DNA from 2 places in the Enterococcus mundtii genome. Region 1 is predicted to be linked to the other one. Evidence: a T-box and tRNA genes for the amino acid it is inferred to sense, from the RefSeq annotation. Region 1 holds a T-box; the other holds one or more tRNA genes.
What was found. The T-box of region 1 lies ahead of leuS (leucine--tRNA ligase). A T-box ahead of a tRNA ligase gene usually reads a tRNA of that ligase, here a tRNA-Leu.
Positions count from the first base shown of each region.

Region 2: it has a tRNA-Leu gene. The T-box ahead of leuS (leucine--tRNA ligase) is inferred to sense a tRNA for this amino acid. The anticodon was not compared.

Region 1 is NZ_CP018061.1:2,784,910-2,792,790, reverse strand. It holds gene EM4838_RS12995 (LysM peptidoglycan-binding domain-containing protein) at 329-2,374, shown strand; T-box leader at 2,445-2,657, shown strand; gene leuS (leucine--tRNA ligase) at 2,748-5,162, shown strand; gene EM4838_RS12985 (hypothetical protein) at 5,746-7,881, shown strand, end outside.
Region 2 is NZ_CP018061.1:1,080,053-1,087,933, reverse strand. It holds gene EM4838_RS05385 (HAD-IC family P-type ATPase) at 1-800, opposite strand, end outside; gene EM4838_RS05380 (MerR family transcriptional regulator) at 963-1,751, shown strand; gene nagA (N-acetylglucosamine-6-phosphate deacetylase) at 1,833-2,981, opposite strand; gene EM4838_RS05370 (helix-turn-helix domain-containing protein) at 3,056-3,892, opposite strand; gene EM4838_RS05365 (pyridoxal phosphate-dependent aminotransferase) at 4,328-5,545, opposite strand; gene EM4838_RS16575 (hypothetical protein) at 5,680-5,841, opposite strand; tRNA gene EM4838_RS16460 (tRNA-Leu) at 5,906-5,988, shown strand; gene EM4838_RS05360 (hypothetical protein) at 6,135-6,410, opposite strand; gene EM4838_RS05355 (GumC domain-containing protein) at 6,508-7,200, opposite strand; gene EM4838_RS05350 (DUF378 domain-containing protein) at 7,411-7,623, shown strand.

The DNA of each region.
Region 1 (7,881 bases):
TTATAAGAACGAAAAACAAGAGTTTTCTATTCCTGTTCACTTGGATCAATGAATAAAAACATATTGTTATGCAAGTTGTAATGTAATAGCAACCCTCAAGTAATATAACCGACATATTTAATTTAAAAAATAGGTGATCATATATAATTTAATAACTCGGAATCGTTTGATTAAAGGGTTAACAAAAGCGTCAAATCAAAAAATTACGAAAGATTACATAAAGATTACAAAACAACGTAATAGTCTTAAATAACTTTTAATAAATATTAAGAGAAGTTATAATTATTGATAAGGATAGATAAAAGTAATTAAATATGGGGGATAGTATATGCAAAAGGAATTAGTAGGACGAAAAGAACGCAGACGTCTGGAACAAGCAAAGCGTTACCGTAAAGTAAAGCGAAGTGCGGCAATCGTCGGAACCGCAATGGTGGGCTGTTCAGCTGTCGCACCAGTATTACAATCAGTCGCTGTCAATGCGGATGAAACACCGATCCAAATGAACTCTCGGATCAATACCGCTGCATTTATCACAGAAATTGCCACATTTGCACAACCGATCGCAAACGCGAATGATTTGTATGCTTCAGTAATGATCGCTCAAGCAGTCGTCGAAAGTGGTTGGGGTGGCAGTACATTATCACGTGCACCGTATCATAACTTATTTGGGATCAAAGGAAGCTACCAAGGACAAACTGTTTATATGGACACGCTTGAATTCTTGAACAACCAATGGGTGACGAAAAAAGAACCTTTCCGTCAATATCCTTCTTTCGCAGAGTCTTTTAGTGACAATGCCTATGTACTTAGAAATACTTCATTTGGTAATGGCTACTACTATGCAGGTGCTTGGAAGAGTAATACTCGTTCTTATACGGATGCTACTGCCCATTTGACAGGACGCTATGCGACGGACCCAAGTTATGCGACAAAATTAAACAATCTTATCATGACGTATGGCTTGACTAAATATGACACACCAGCAACTGGAAATGCAGGCGGTGGTGCGACTACTGGCGGCGGCAATACGATCAATACAGGGAACACAGGAAGTACAAATACAGGAAGCACCAACACTGGAAGCACGAATACAGGAAATACTAGTGGAAGTACGACTACTGGTTCAACGACGTACACAGTAAAATCAGGTGATTCTGTTTGGGGCATCTCAAATGCTCATGGCATCTCAATGGCGCAATTGATCGAATGGAATAATATTAAAAATAATTTTGTTTATCCAGGACAAAAGTTGACGATCAAAGGTGGTACAGCTGGCGGTTCTTCAACAACAAATTCAGGAAACAATACAGCTTCTACAGGTAGCAGTTCTGCTGGAACAACAACAAACAATTCGTCCGGTACGCGTTATACAGTCAAAGCAGGTGACTCTGTTTGGGGTATCTCGAATGCCCACGGCATCTCAATGGCACAATTGATCCAATGGAATAATATCAAGAATAATTTTGTTTATCCAGGACAAAGCTTGATCGTTTCTAATGGTGGGTCTGCTTCTGTAAATACACCATCGACACCAAGCACAACACCATCAACACCAAGTACAGGTGCTTCAGTTTCTGGTGCAAAATATACGGTCAAAGCAGGTGATTCTGTCTGGGGTGTGTCTCATGCCCATGGCATCTCAATGGCACAGTTGATCCAATGGAACAACATCAAGAACAACTTTATTTACCCAGGACAACAGTTGGTTGTTTCAAATGGTGGCGCATCAAGCACTGCATCAAGCACTGCATCAACGAATCCAGCACCTTCAACAACGACGAATAATCCAACGACTTCAAACACAGCAAGCCAAGGCTCAGGCACCTACACGGTCAAAGCAGGGGAATCTGTGTGGAGCGTCGCAAATAAAAATGGGATCTCAATGAACCAATTGATTGAATGGAACAATATCAAAAATAACTTCATCTACCCAGGTCAAAAGCTGATTGTAAAAGGCGGTAGTACAGCGGCGCCAACATCTACACCGACAACAACACCGGCAGCTGCTCCAAGCACGCCGAATACGTCAGCAGCAACGAACACATCAACGTCTGGTGATACGATCTATACGGTCAAAGCAGGTGAATCCGTTTGGGGTGTAGCTGACAAACACGGCATCACGATGGATCAACTGATCGAATGGAACAATATCAAAAACAATTTCATCTATCCAGGCCAAAAAGTGGTCGTGAAAAAAGGAAATACAACAGCAGCACCTACGTCTAATGATGGCAAACGTTACACAGTCAAAGCAGGTGAATCCGTTTGGGGTGTAGCTGATAGCCATGGCATCTCAATGACGCAATTGATTGAGTGGAACAACATCAAAAATAACTTTATCTACCCAGGTCAAAGTTTGATCGTTGCAAAATAATCGTTCTAACTGAAATAATAGTTGATTGATTCAATAATATTTGTTACTATGAAGCTACTAAAAATTTAGTTGATCAACGTTTGAAAAGGAAGTAGTAAAAAGTCGAAAGTTTTAGAGAGCACATGGTTGGTGAAAATGTGTACGGACGCTTTTGAACTCGCCTTTGAGTTGCACCTGCTGAACAGTTCTCCCAGTAAGCAGAGGCGGTGACGACCGTTACAACGTTCAAGGCCTTGTTCAGTAAGGCAAAATTAGGTGGTACCACGTAGATTACGTCCTATAAAAAGAGCAATCTTTTTATAGGATTTTTTTGTTTTTCAAGGCCAGCTTCTAAAAGAGAAACAGATCATTACATCAAAATAGGGGGTTCAAGATGAGCTATAATCACAAAGAAATTGAAAAAAAATGGCAAAAATATTGGGCAAAAAATAACACCTTTAATACGCATGATGAACCAGGTAAACCAAAATTCTATGCGTTGGATATGTTTCCATATCCATCAGGACAAGGTCTGCATGTTGGGCATCCAGAAGGCTATACAGCAACAGATATCCTAGCTCGTTTCAAACGTAGTCAAGGCTTCAACGTGTTACATCCAATGGGGTGGGATGCATTTGGACTACCGGCAGAGCAATACGCATTGGACACAGGCAATGACCCTGCAGAATTTACGCAAAAAAATATTGAAACCTTCCGTCGCCAAATCAATTCACTTGGTTTTAGTTACGATTGGAATCGTGAAGTCAACACAACAGATCCTGAGTACTACAAATGGACTCAATGGATTTTTACTAAATTATACGAAAAAGGCTTAGCCTATGAAGCAGAAGTAGCCGTGAACTGGGTACCTGAACTAGGCACCGTGATCTCAAACGAAGAAGTGATCGACGGCAAAAGTGAACGTGGTGGCTATGATGTCATCCGTAAACCAATGCGTCAATGGATGCTGAAAATCACCGCTTATGCAGATCGTTTGATCGATGACCTAGAGCTTGTGGATTGGCCCGAAAGCATCAAAGAAATGCAACGTAACTGGATCGGTCGTTCAGTCGGAGCAAATGTCACGTTTAAAGTGGCTGGCACAGACAAAGAATATACGGTCTTTACCACACGTCCAGATACGTTATTTGGGGCAACCTACTCTGTGCTAGCACCAGAGCTAGACTTAGTTCGTGAGATCACAACTCCAGAACAAAAAGAAGCAGTCGAAGCGTATATCGCAGAAACAGCGAAAAAATCAGATCTTAAACGAACAGATCTTGCTAAAGAAAAAACAGGTGTATTTACAGGTGCGTATGCGATCAACCCAGTAAATGGCAAGGAAATCCCTATCTGGATCGCTGATTATGTGTTAGCTTCTTATGGCACAGGTGCGATCATGGCAGTACCGGCACATGATGAACGTGATTACGAGTTTGCACAAACGTTTGATCTAGAAATCTTACCAGTCATCGAAGGTGGAGATACTTCAGCAGCTGCCTACACAGAAGATGGTGCGCATATCAATTCTGATTTCTTGAACGGATTGAATAAAGAAGAAGCCATCGATGCGATGAATCAATGGTTGGAAGAACATGGCGTTGGGAAAAAAGAAGTCAGCTATCGCTTGCGTGATTGGTTGTTTTCTCGTCAACGTTATTGGGGAGAACCAATCCCAATCATCCATTGGGAAGACGGCACAGTGACAACTGTATCAGAAGAAGAATTACCACTACGTTTACCAAAAACAAGCAATATCCAACCAAGTGGAACAGGGGAGTCACCATTAGCAAACATTGACGAGTGGGTCAATGTCGTTGATCCTGAAACAGGTAAAAAAGGCCGTCGTGAAACGAATACGATGCCACAATGGGCAGGAAGCTCATGGTATTACCTACGCTATATCGATCCACATAATAAAAAAGAATTAGCTAACTATGAAAAACTAGAACGATGGTTACCAGTAGATATTTATATCGGTGGGGCAGAACATGCGGTACTTCACCTATTGTATGCTCGCTTCTGGCATAAATTCCTTTACGATATTGGCGTGGTACCAACAAAAGAGCCTTTTGAAAAATTGTTCAATCAAGGAATGATCCTTGGAGAAAACAACGAAAAAATGTCTAAATCTCGTGGCAATGTTGTCAATCCTGACGATGTCGTAGAAGCATATGGTGCGGACACGTTACGTCTCTACGAAATGTTCATGGGCCCATTAGACGCATCGATTGCTTGGAGTGAAAATGGCTTAGAAGGTAGCCGTAAATTCTTAGATCGTGTTTGGCGCTTGATCGTGGACGAAAACAATAAAATGCGTGATCGTATCACGACACTGAATGACGGTAAACTTGATAAAGTATACCACCAAACAGTTAAAAAAGTCACAGAAGATTACGAAAATCTACATTTCAATACAGCGATTTCTCAATTGATGGTCTTTGTCAATGAAGCATATAAAGTCGATGCCTTACCTTATGAATATATCGAAGGATTCGTACAATTACTTGCGCCGATCGCGCCACATATCGGCGAAGAGCTATGGGCGATCCTAGGCAATGAACAAGATCTTTCTTATGCACCATGGCCGACTTATGATGAAGCTGCTTTGATTGAAGATGAAGTAGAAGTCGTCTTCCAAATCAATGGAAAAGTTCGTGCAAAAGCCAGTGTTGCACGTGACTTATCAAAAGAAGAACTAGAAAAAACAGCGATGGACGATGATAGTATCAAAGAACAATTAGAAGGAAAAACAATCAGAAAAGTGATCGTGGTTCCAAATAAATTAGTCAACATCGTCGCAAATTAATAAGTAAGGACCAATAGAAAAAAGTAAAAACGAGATGCCACATTCTCATGAAAATCATTTGGATTTCATGAGAATGTGGTTTTTTTTATAAATTTCCATCTGAGGGAAATTTTATTATCAGTGATAATTTCATATTTTTACTCTATATAATAGTTATCCCTTTTTGTTCAAGGAATAGTAACTAATCTAGTGTAGACAAGTAAAAGGTAAAGTCGAAAAAAATAGTGATCAACTGGCGTTCACGTCTTGGGTGTTTTTTTACCTTGCTAACGGTAAAAAAAGATTTTATTAGTATTTTGAAATTATGGATAATATTTGTATGGCATTTGCATTATTATTTTTTGAGTTTTTTTTCATTTTTAGCGGGTTTGCACCATTGATTCCACATAAAAATCCTGCATAAACTCGCAATGATTTTTGCGAAGGTGCCTGAACTAACTACATACCTTTTATTTATAGCTGAACTTTGCAGAAAACTTACGATCGAGTAGCTCGTTTTAAACGATTACTTGTCTCAATCAGCTTATCCAAAAAGATAGATGATTACATGCATTGTCAAAAAATAAGAGAGGGGAGAGAATTTTTGAAAGCAAAAAAAATACGGATTATCGCTACCTCATTCCTATTGTTTCAACAGGCATTGCTACCTTCAGTGGTAATGGCAATAGAAAACGAGTCGATAGCTAATACAGAGATCATGGAAGAGCAGCCAGAAAGCCACTTATCTGAAGAAGCAACAGAGGTGGTCGAAGAACAAGCACCAATTACTCACGAAGAGCCTGAAGTAGTAGTGGAAACTCCTGAAGCTCCACCAGAAGTGGCAGAAGAAGTGCCACCGATGGAAGCACCTCCAGAAGCGCCAGCGACGGAGGAGACTATAGAGACGGTGGAAACACAAGAAGAAGTGCCACCACTTGATGAAAGTCCGCTATCTGCCCATTTGGGACGGCTGAATTTAACTGCACAGAACGTAGCAGAACTAACCAATCATGGGAGAAGCTCCTATATTCAAGCAGTCTTGCAAAATGCCATCAATCGAACCATTACTTTAGGCAACGAGGTGAATGCAACAGCGACTTTCTCTGTGACCGTACCGACACATTCAATGGTTCAGCGAGTAGGCAATAGTAATGGATGGATTTCTTCTATTGTCACGGATAGTCCTGCCGGAATGCCCGACGAATTTTACACACAGATGTATTATGGAAACCATTCGACTCACCGAAATACCTACACACTGACAAATATTTCGTCAAGTAACGCAGCGGTGAGTGTATCCGCTACTGTGACCGTCAATTCCAATTTTACATCAACGATCAATTTTACAGTTAGAAGAGTACAGGCGGCAAGTACGACCGTAGCGTTAGATGTCCGTGGAAATGTCGGTTTAGGTACGACAGGTGTTGCGACTCAGTTTACACACATTGCGACCCCAAGACATGTGATGAATCTTAGTTATACAGGGGAAACGATTGGACAATTGACAGTGAATGCGGAAGATGAGGGAGAAGAAGAGGAAGAAAAGGAAGAAGTCGGTGTTCATGAGAATGTGACGGTTCAGGCCACAAGAAATCAAACGTTGTCACAAGAAGTGATCCGAAGTTGGTTCCATACATTACCAGGTTCAGGAAATTGGCGTTTCTCCACGACAAGCCTTGGATCTGGTTGGTTTCCTGGTTATACTAATCAATTACCAGTTTATCTTATCAATAATTCCACTGGTGGGATCACACGATTTTGGACAAATGTGACGGTCGTAGACACTGAAGCACCTACAGGTATGGAAAAAACTGAATGGACAAATATTCAAGCAAATCGTCACCGAGATTTTAACCAGGAAGAATTACGTTCGGTTATAAATAATCTTCAAGATAATTGGTCTACGTTGAGTAATATTAGAATGGCATCTACAAGAAGCTTGATGGAATTAGAACCTAACTCCACTCATTTAATTAATCTAAATGCAACAGATGAAAGTGGAAATACACAAAATTTTTACGAAACAAGAATGCGTATTATAGACACATTAGCCCCTACAGGGACAGTGAAATCAGAAATAATCGATCTTTCTAATGTTGAAACAAGCATTCCCTCTCGTTCGGAAATCATGCAATTTTTGAATAATGATTTGGAGGACAATTGGACATTAAGAGATGAAATTATCGTCCAACTGTTAGACAGTAATGGGGAAGTTATCAATTTGCAAAATCTAGAACCATCAAATAGCGTTCATACAGGTTATATTCGTCTAGAAGATGAATTTGGGAATCAATCGGCGCTACAGGAAGTGAAATTTAATCTGAGAGATATCGAAGGACCAACAGCAAATGTCACGACTACGCCAGTAGATTTTGAAGCCACAAGAGTGAATGATTTGACAAAAGAAGACATTATGAAATTCTTTATCGATGATCCAGTGGATAATAGTACACCAACGGATCAAATCGATATTTCATTAATCGATAGTTCTGAGAATACAGTAAGTATCAGAAATGTTGCTCCGTCAATAACAAATGTCTATGACGCAGCAATCCGTCTAACTGATGAATTTGGTAATTTTCGTGATTTACCAGTTACGTATCGTGTAATAGATACAATATCTCCAGACGTTACGACCAATACAACTACTAGAGATTTACAAGCACGACGAATTGGCGGACTTGAACGCTCAGAGTTATTACCGTTTGTTGATTCGATGTCGGATAACTGGACCTTGAAT
Region 2 (7,881 bases), 1.7 Mb from region 1:
TAGCCCCATGTCATACCGTAATAAAAATACGAAACAAGAGCAATTAACAAAATCAATGCACTGATTCCTTTAAATATACTTGTATTCATTTCCTTGATTTTCTTCAATAATGGGGTTTCTTGTTCCTCAACAGTAGATAAAGAATGGCTGATTTTACCGATTTGAGTATTCGAACCTACTTCAACAACTACACCTAATCCATTACCAGACTCAACTTTTGTGCCCGAAAAAGCCATATTTACTTGTTCAGCTAATTCTGTATTTTCAGGTAAGCTCTCAACAGTTTTGCTGACAGAATGTGTTTCTCCTGTTAAAATCGCCTCATCCACTTGTAAATTGAATGATTCGATGATTCGAACATCTGCTGGTACGATATCTCCAGCAGTCAAGACGACTTGATCGCCAACAACCAAGTCTGCCGGATCGATCTCTCGTTTTTTACCATCTTCTAAAATCACTGCTTTATCACTCAATAATCCTTTGATACTATCTAAAGAAGAAGCTGCTTTTCGTTCTTGGAAGTACCCGATCATCGCATTTAGAAAAACAACTAAAAAGATCATGCCACCTTCCATCAATGCACCAGTTGCTACTTTCAATATCGCTGCCCCTAATAAGATGTACATCAACGCATCATGGAAATAAGATAAGAATTTTTGCCATTCTGGTGTTTGATCTTTTTCTTCCATCTTATTTTCTCCATATTTTTGTTGACGTTCCAGCCGATCACTCTCTGTGATATATTCTGTGACTTGAACTTGTTTGATTGTTTCTTCCGTTGACTTGTTATACCATTCCATACTTTTTCTCCTCCAACACTGACTAATCTATAATCAGCTTACAGGTTAGAGTAACTCTAAGGTCAAGGATTTCGTGTAAATAATTTAAAAATACTCGCTTTTTTGAATCAACTAATAGTAAAATGAGGGACAGATATAAAGTATAAATAAAATCAAACGGGAGTGAATCGATTGAAAATCAATGAATTAGCAAAATTATATGATATTACCCCACATACTTTACGTTACTATGAAAAAATCGGTTTGATCCAACCAGATTATGACGATAACGGTTATCGAAATTATTCGTACAAAGAATTAGAACAACTAAATACGATTCGCGATCTGCGATATTTTGATGTTTCTTTGCCTGAGATTGTCGAATACCTGAATAATAAAAATATTGATCGAACAAAAAAACTTTTACGATTTGAAATAGACTCCTTGCATCGTTTGATTGCTGAATCAAAAGAAAAAATCTCCTTATTAGATGATCGCTTACAGTTGATCTATGAAGTGGAAGATACTCCATTCAATCAACCGATCGTGATGGAACATCCGTTACGTCAAGTAATCAAAGACGATGAAATGACGAATAGCGATGATGTCGATTACGCATTGAAACAGCTGCATAAAAAGCATGAGAAACACCTCAGTGCCAACAATCAAAATTTATTTGGAAGTATCTTACATGAAGAGTCAGATCCTTTTGCCTATCAAGTCTTTTATTTCTATCCAGAAACTGCCTCTTTGATCAACGAGGTGTCCACGTTACCATCCGGGAAATACTTGACCTACACTTACCAAGGAGCCTACGAGCAACAAGTCACAGGCATTCAAGAAATAAAAAAATATGCACAAACACATCAATTAGAATTAAAAAGTCCATTTTATGAACTCTATCTCGTAGATTTCCATGAAACCAATGACCAGAATGAATTTATTACACGCTTAGAAGTATTGATCCAATAACCAACTATTTATCTAAAAAACAGCCAAAAGAGAGTAAAGCTACGAGTTGCTTCTTCCTTTTGGCTGTTCATTTATGCTTTTTTACGCATGATAACGTTCAACACCATCTAAATAGGTGGCATCTAAGGTCATGTCAGGATTCAAGACGATGAAATCAGCATCTCTTCCTTTAGCAATCTTTCCACATGTATCGTCGATCTTACAGCTAACTGCAGGAACGTACGTAGCCATCATGATTGCTTGTTCTGGTGTAGCTAAGCCCCAATCTACGACATTTTTGATTGCTTCTTTTAATCTTAGGATACTTCCAGCTAGATTTCCAGATTCTAAGCGAGCCGTTCCATCTTTTACGACTACTGGGAACTCACCTAAATTGTAGTTACCATCAGGCATCCCACCAGCCATCATGCAATCCGTGATCAAAGCCACATGTTCATGTCCTGCTTTTTCCATCAGGATCTGTGCTGCATTTGGGTGGACATGGTGACCGTCACAAATCAACTCAGAAAATACGTGATCCAATGATAATAACGCACCGACCATACCTGGCTCACGATGGTTCAAGCCGCGCATCCCGTTAAACGCATGAACAAATACACTTGCACCTGCTTCAACAGCTGCTTGTGCTTCATTGATCGTTGCATTACTATGACCTAAAGCAACGACAACGCCTTCATCTGTTACTTGTTTTACAAATTCTTCCACACCTGCGCGTTCTGGTGCTAATGCGATTTTTTTGATCAATCCGCCTGAAGCTTCTTGCCATTCATTGAAGACTGCCAGATCGGGGTCGCCAAAATAACTTGGGTTTTGCGCGCCTTTATGCTCTTCTGTAAAGAATGGTCCTTCAAAATAGATCCCTTTGATTTTAGCGCCAGGAGCTTCATGGTACATTTTTCCAATCGTCTCTGCCACATCTTTTAGACGTTCTTTACTAGAGGTTAATGTTGTAGGTAAAAAGGCAGTTACCCCACAAGATAATAAGCCTTCTGACATGGCTTTGATTCCTTCTGCGTCATTATCCATAACATCGTGATTCATAAACCCATGAATATGTGTGTCTACAAGTCCAGGGGCGATCCATTTACCGCTTTGATCAATGATCGTTACTTCACCTGTTGGTTTTTCTGAAAGATATTCGCCAAAAAGCCCATCAGTGATTTCAAGATATCCAGTGTTTTTCACACCAGATGCTAAAAAGAATTTGTCAGCATAGATATAAGTTCTCATTCTATTCTCTCCTTTGATGATCTACCTTTAAATTACTCTTATTTACGAAAGAAGTCAAGAATGGTCTACACCATTTATATACTTTTAGCAATCTTTTTTACTGCTTGAGCTAATTCTTCATAAAACAATGCTTTTGATAGTTCATTTTGCTGTTTGTAGATCAAACTTTTTAGAATAAATAAATCATTTAAATAATAATAGCTATTTTTTTCTTGTGCCCAACGAATCCCTTGATTCACTTGTTCAAGAGCTGCTTGGCGTTCTCCTTGATGAAATAGAAAACTACCATAATTATAAAAAATCTGCGTCAATTCGCTTTTGTTGTGCTCGTTGATCGTATCATGCAAGAGTTGGACACTACGACTTAAATAATATCTTGCTTCTGTACTTCTCCCTGCAACCCCATAGACTTTACCAATACAGCTGATCAATTGGATCTCGATATCACAGACATGTGTCCGATCTTTTTGGCTGGAGTAAGTCAATGCTTCTTTCAAGTAACTAAGTGCCTTTACTAGGTTTTTCCTTAATGTAAATTCACAAACACCTAAATAATAATAATACCGTTGAAAATCCTCAGCTGAATAGAGATTCTCTGTCACCTTCGCTGATTTTAGTTCTTGTTCTAATTTACGATAATCTCTTTTTAAAAAGTAAAGGTCCAGAAGATCAAACTGTCTAGTTGCTGCTCGCATCTTGTCCTTGGATAAGTTCATTACATAATCGATCGTTACACCAAGCCTGTGACAGATTTGGGCCATCACTAATACATTTGGTAACTCTTCGTTATTTTCGATTCTACTTAGCACACTTTGAGAACAAATGCCTTGTGAAAGCATTTGTTGAGTCATTTTTTGTTCTTTTCGGATTTCTTTGATGATCGTACCAAAGGAATCGACTAATGCTTCCATAAGTATCCCCCTCTCAAAAAAAATATGCGTATTCGCATGACTACATGTATTGTACTTGACTACTTTGTAAACTTCAAGAAAAGTCCAATAGCAACGAATCATTTTTCAAAAATTGACATTAAAAAAACGCCTCGGTATCCGGACGGCTTTTAGGTGAAGTCGTATTTACTTTATAAAAAAACTTGCCAATCACATCGTTTTTACTACTCGTTGGCTATTACTCGAAAATGGTTATTGCAGGTGTTAAGTGAGAATAAACCCCAGACAAAAACGGTTGATTTAGTGAAGTAAGCAAACGCCTATAAGAATCGTTGATTCCAATTTTTATAGTGATTCACTTACTTCATAAAATCTTGATTTGTCCCGTCAGTTACTCGCTTGCGCTTAAAACTACCTACTTAATACACACGCACAACAGCCAAAATATGACATTTCCTATCTTTGTTGGTAGGTTGTCAGGAATTCACGCATTTTTTTCGCCGTTACTTTTAGATCGTCTAATTTTGGTAAGTAAACGATTCGAAAGTGGTCTGGATCAGGCCAGTTAAAACCGCCTCCGTGAACCAGTAAAATCTTATGCTCGTGTAGAAAATCTAATACGAATTGCTCATCATTGGTAATATTAAAGCGTTTCGTATCGATTTTTGGAAAGATATAAAATGCTGCTTTCGGTTTAACTGCTGATAATCCAGGGATATCGTTGATTGCATTATAGATGTATTCTCTTTGTTCGTAGATCCGTCCACCTGGCAATAACAATTCATCCACACTTTGGTAGCCACCTAATGCAGTTTGGATGATTTGTTGTGACAGGACATTTGAACAAAGACGCATAGAGGAAAGCATATTCAACCCTTCGATATAGCCTTTTACATTTGATTTGTCACCACTCAACACCATCCAGCCGACACGGAATCCCGCCACACGATGTGATTTAGATAGGCCATTCAATGTGACAACGAATAGATCAGGTGCTAAAGTCGCAATCGGGATATGCTCTAAGCCGTCCATCACTAAACGATCATAGATTTCGTCTGAATAAATGATCAATTGATGTTCTCGTGCGATTTTCACGATTTCTTCTAATAACTCTTTCGGATATAAAGCTCCTGTTGGGTTATTAGGATTGATGATCACGATTGCCTTTGTTCGGCTAGTAACTTTGGATTTGATATCCTCAATATCTGGATACCATTCGGCTTGTTCATCGCATACATAATGAACTGGTTTTCCTCCAGCCAAAGAAACAGAAGCTGTCCATAAAGGATAATCTGGCATTGGCACTAATACTTCATCGCCATTGTCCAGTAGCCCTTGCATACACATCGTGATCAGCTCACTGACCCCATTACCAGTATAGATATCATTGATCGTCACATTTGGAAATTTTTTCAATTGACAATACTGTTCAATCGCTTTTCGTGCAGAAAAAATCCCTTTTGAATCCGAATAGCCTTCTGAATCTCTAGCATTCATGATCAAATCACGGATCACTTCATTTGGTGCCTCAAATCCAAATGGTGCTGGATTTCCCGTATTCAATTTTAAAATACTGATGCCCTCTTCTTGCATTCGCTCTGCTTCTTCAAGAACCGGTCCCCGGACATCGTAACTTACGCCTTCTAATTTGTTGGATTTTTCAAATTCTCTCATAGTGATCCAATCCCTCGTTTCAAAAAAGTTAGAAATTTCTGATTATACCTATTTATTTCCATATCATACTCCATTCATCTGGTTTTTGCCACCGTTTTAAAAAAATCCTAGATGAAAATCAACTTTTTTTACTTTTATCTTTCATGTCGATCGTTCCAAAGATTTGCTGCCCAATCCATAGCGATCCCAATGATCACACCTAAGAATATCCCCATGATCAATTGTCCGAATGCTGATCCAATGATCATGCCTGCCACCATTCCTAAAATGGAAAATTCTCCATCATATTTATTCATGATTTTCCTCTTTCATATCTTGACATCTATTTCGTTACTCGCTATGATTAAAGTGTTGTTTCTTGCAGACGTGATGGAACGGCAGACATGCAAGATTGAGGGTCTTGTGAGCGCAAGCTCGTGTGGGTTCAAATCCCATCGTCTGCATAAATAAGTAAAACTCATGGTTTATGCCATGAGTTTTTTTGTTTTTATTTGAAAAACAAGGCAGTTCAACGAGTCAATTTACATTTTTTTCTACCTATATAAGAGTAATCCATTCGTCATTGCTATCAAACATTGTTTTTGTTCTCTCATTTGATGATCTTCTGTTTAGGGAAGAGACTATTTTCAAAAGCGACAACAATGTTTGGTTTTTCTAATACCGTGTAGTCTTTGACGACAAATTGCTTACGGTTATTATAGTAGCCTTTCACAAATATCTTCATTCCTTCATCGACATCGGCAATAAAATTAAGACTATGATTAGCAATCAAGCAATTCTCTGACCCTAAAGTAAAACGGATCAGTGGTCGTTCCCCTAGTTTGATCGTTCTGATTTTTGAGACCGTGCCATATTTTCTTTCCATTGTCATCTCTCCCCTCATCACCATTATACGAACAAACGTTCCGTTTTTCAAGTGATTTTCCTTGAAAAAACAACTCTAAAAAAAGTATCTTTAACGTCTACTTATTCACTTGGCGATCAACGATTTGTTGAGATTTTTCCGCCGTTTGCTTTGCATCGTTTCTCGCTTTTTCTAATTGTGCGATATAACTTCTCAAATTACTATTTTCTGCTGAAATAGTTTCTAATTGTTTCTTCGTGGTTGCTAAATCAGTTTGTAAATTTGTTTTTTCTCGATTTAATTGGTTGATTTGCTCGTTTAACTGATTGACAGTACTTTGCATCTCTGTATATTTGCCCTGAATCTCTTGGAGTCTAGTATTCCATTGACTATTTAGGGTGTTGATTTCGTTTATTTTTTGAGTGATTTCATTGATCTTATTGTTAATCTCGATTTGTTTGTCATTTAGTTGGTTTTCTTTACTGGTTAATTGGTTTTGTAAATTTGCATGTTCAGCAACCAATTGGCTTTTTTGCGTTTCCAAGTCAGTGATCTTTGTTTGGTATTCTTGCGCTTTTGTTTGTATGTTTTGAAGATCTTGATTTTTTATTGCTAATTGACTATTCAAGTCAGTGATTTTTTGGTTATGGTTTGTTAACTGTTGATCAAGTTTTTCTAAATTTTCGTTGATCTTAGTGATATCAGATTCCCCACCCCAGAATAAAACTTCTCCTGCAAACCGTGTGCCTGTATAACCAATCCCCCCTAGCAACAATGCAATCAATCCAGTAATCATCCATTTTTTTTTCATGTTCTTCTCCTTAATAAATATTATTATTTTATAACCAGCTAAATCTAATCTTTTACTTATCTATTGTCAAGACATATCTATTTTTAATTTTCAAATTCTATAAAACGTTGAAATGAAAGGACTATAAATTAAATTACAGGCAATATTTTAGTACAAATTCTTTAATTGTTTTATAATAATAGTATGTCATATAGGAAAGGGGTAATTTCAATGAAAACTTTAGATATGATTGCTTTAACATTGTTGATTGTTGGAGGATTGAACTGGTTATTAGTCGGTTTATTAGAATTTGATTTAGTTGCGACGATTGCAGGCGGCTCTACGACTATTTTAGCTAAAGCTATATATATTATTGTTGGGATTTGTGCTATTTATTGTTTGAAATTCTTTCCAATGATCTCCAATCGTGTAGAACATCAATAATTGGGATTTGATTTTTTTAGAACATGGGGCAAACATTTGCTCCATGTTTTTTTATTGATTAACTTCTTCGTATTGTCGTCTATAGACTTAAGAATAGCTATTATGATTGATTGATATCCAGCCATTTTATCTTCTACAATAGAAAAAACATATTTATTGCCCGCTTAATATTTTCTTAACTAATTTTTCTTATCAAAAAACGAGAACATACATTCTTTTAATTAAAGGAAAGAAAGCGTTTTTCGGTTACATATGTTT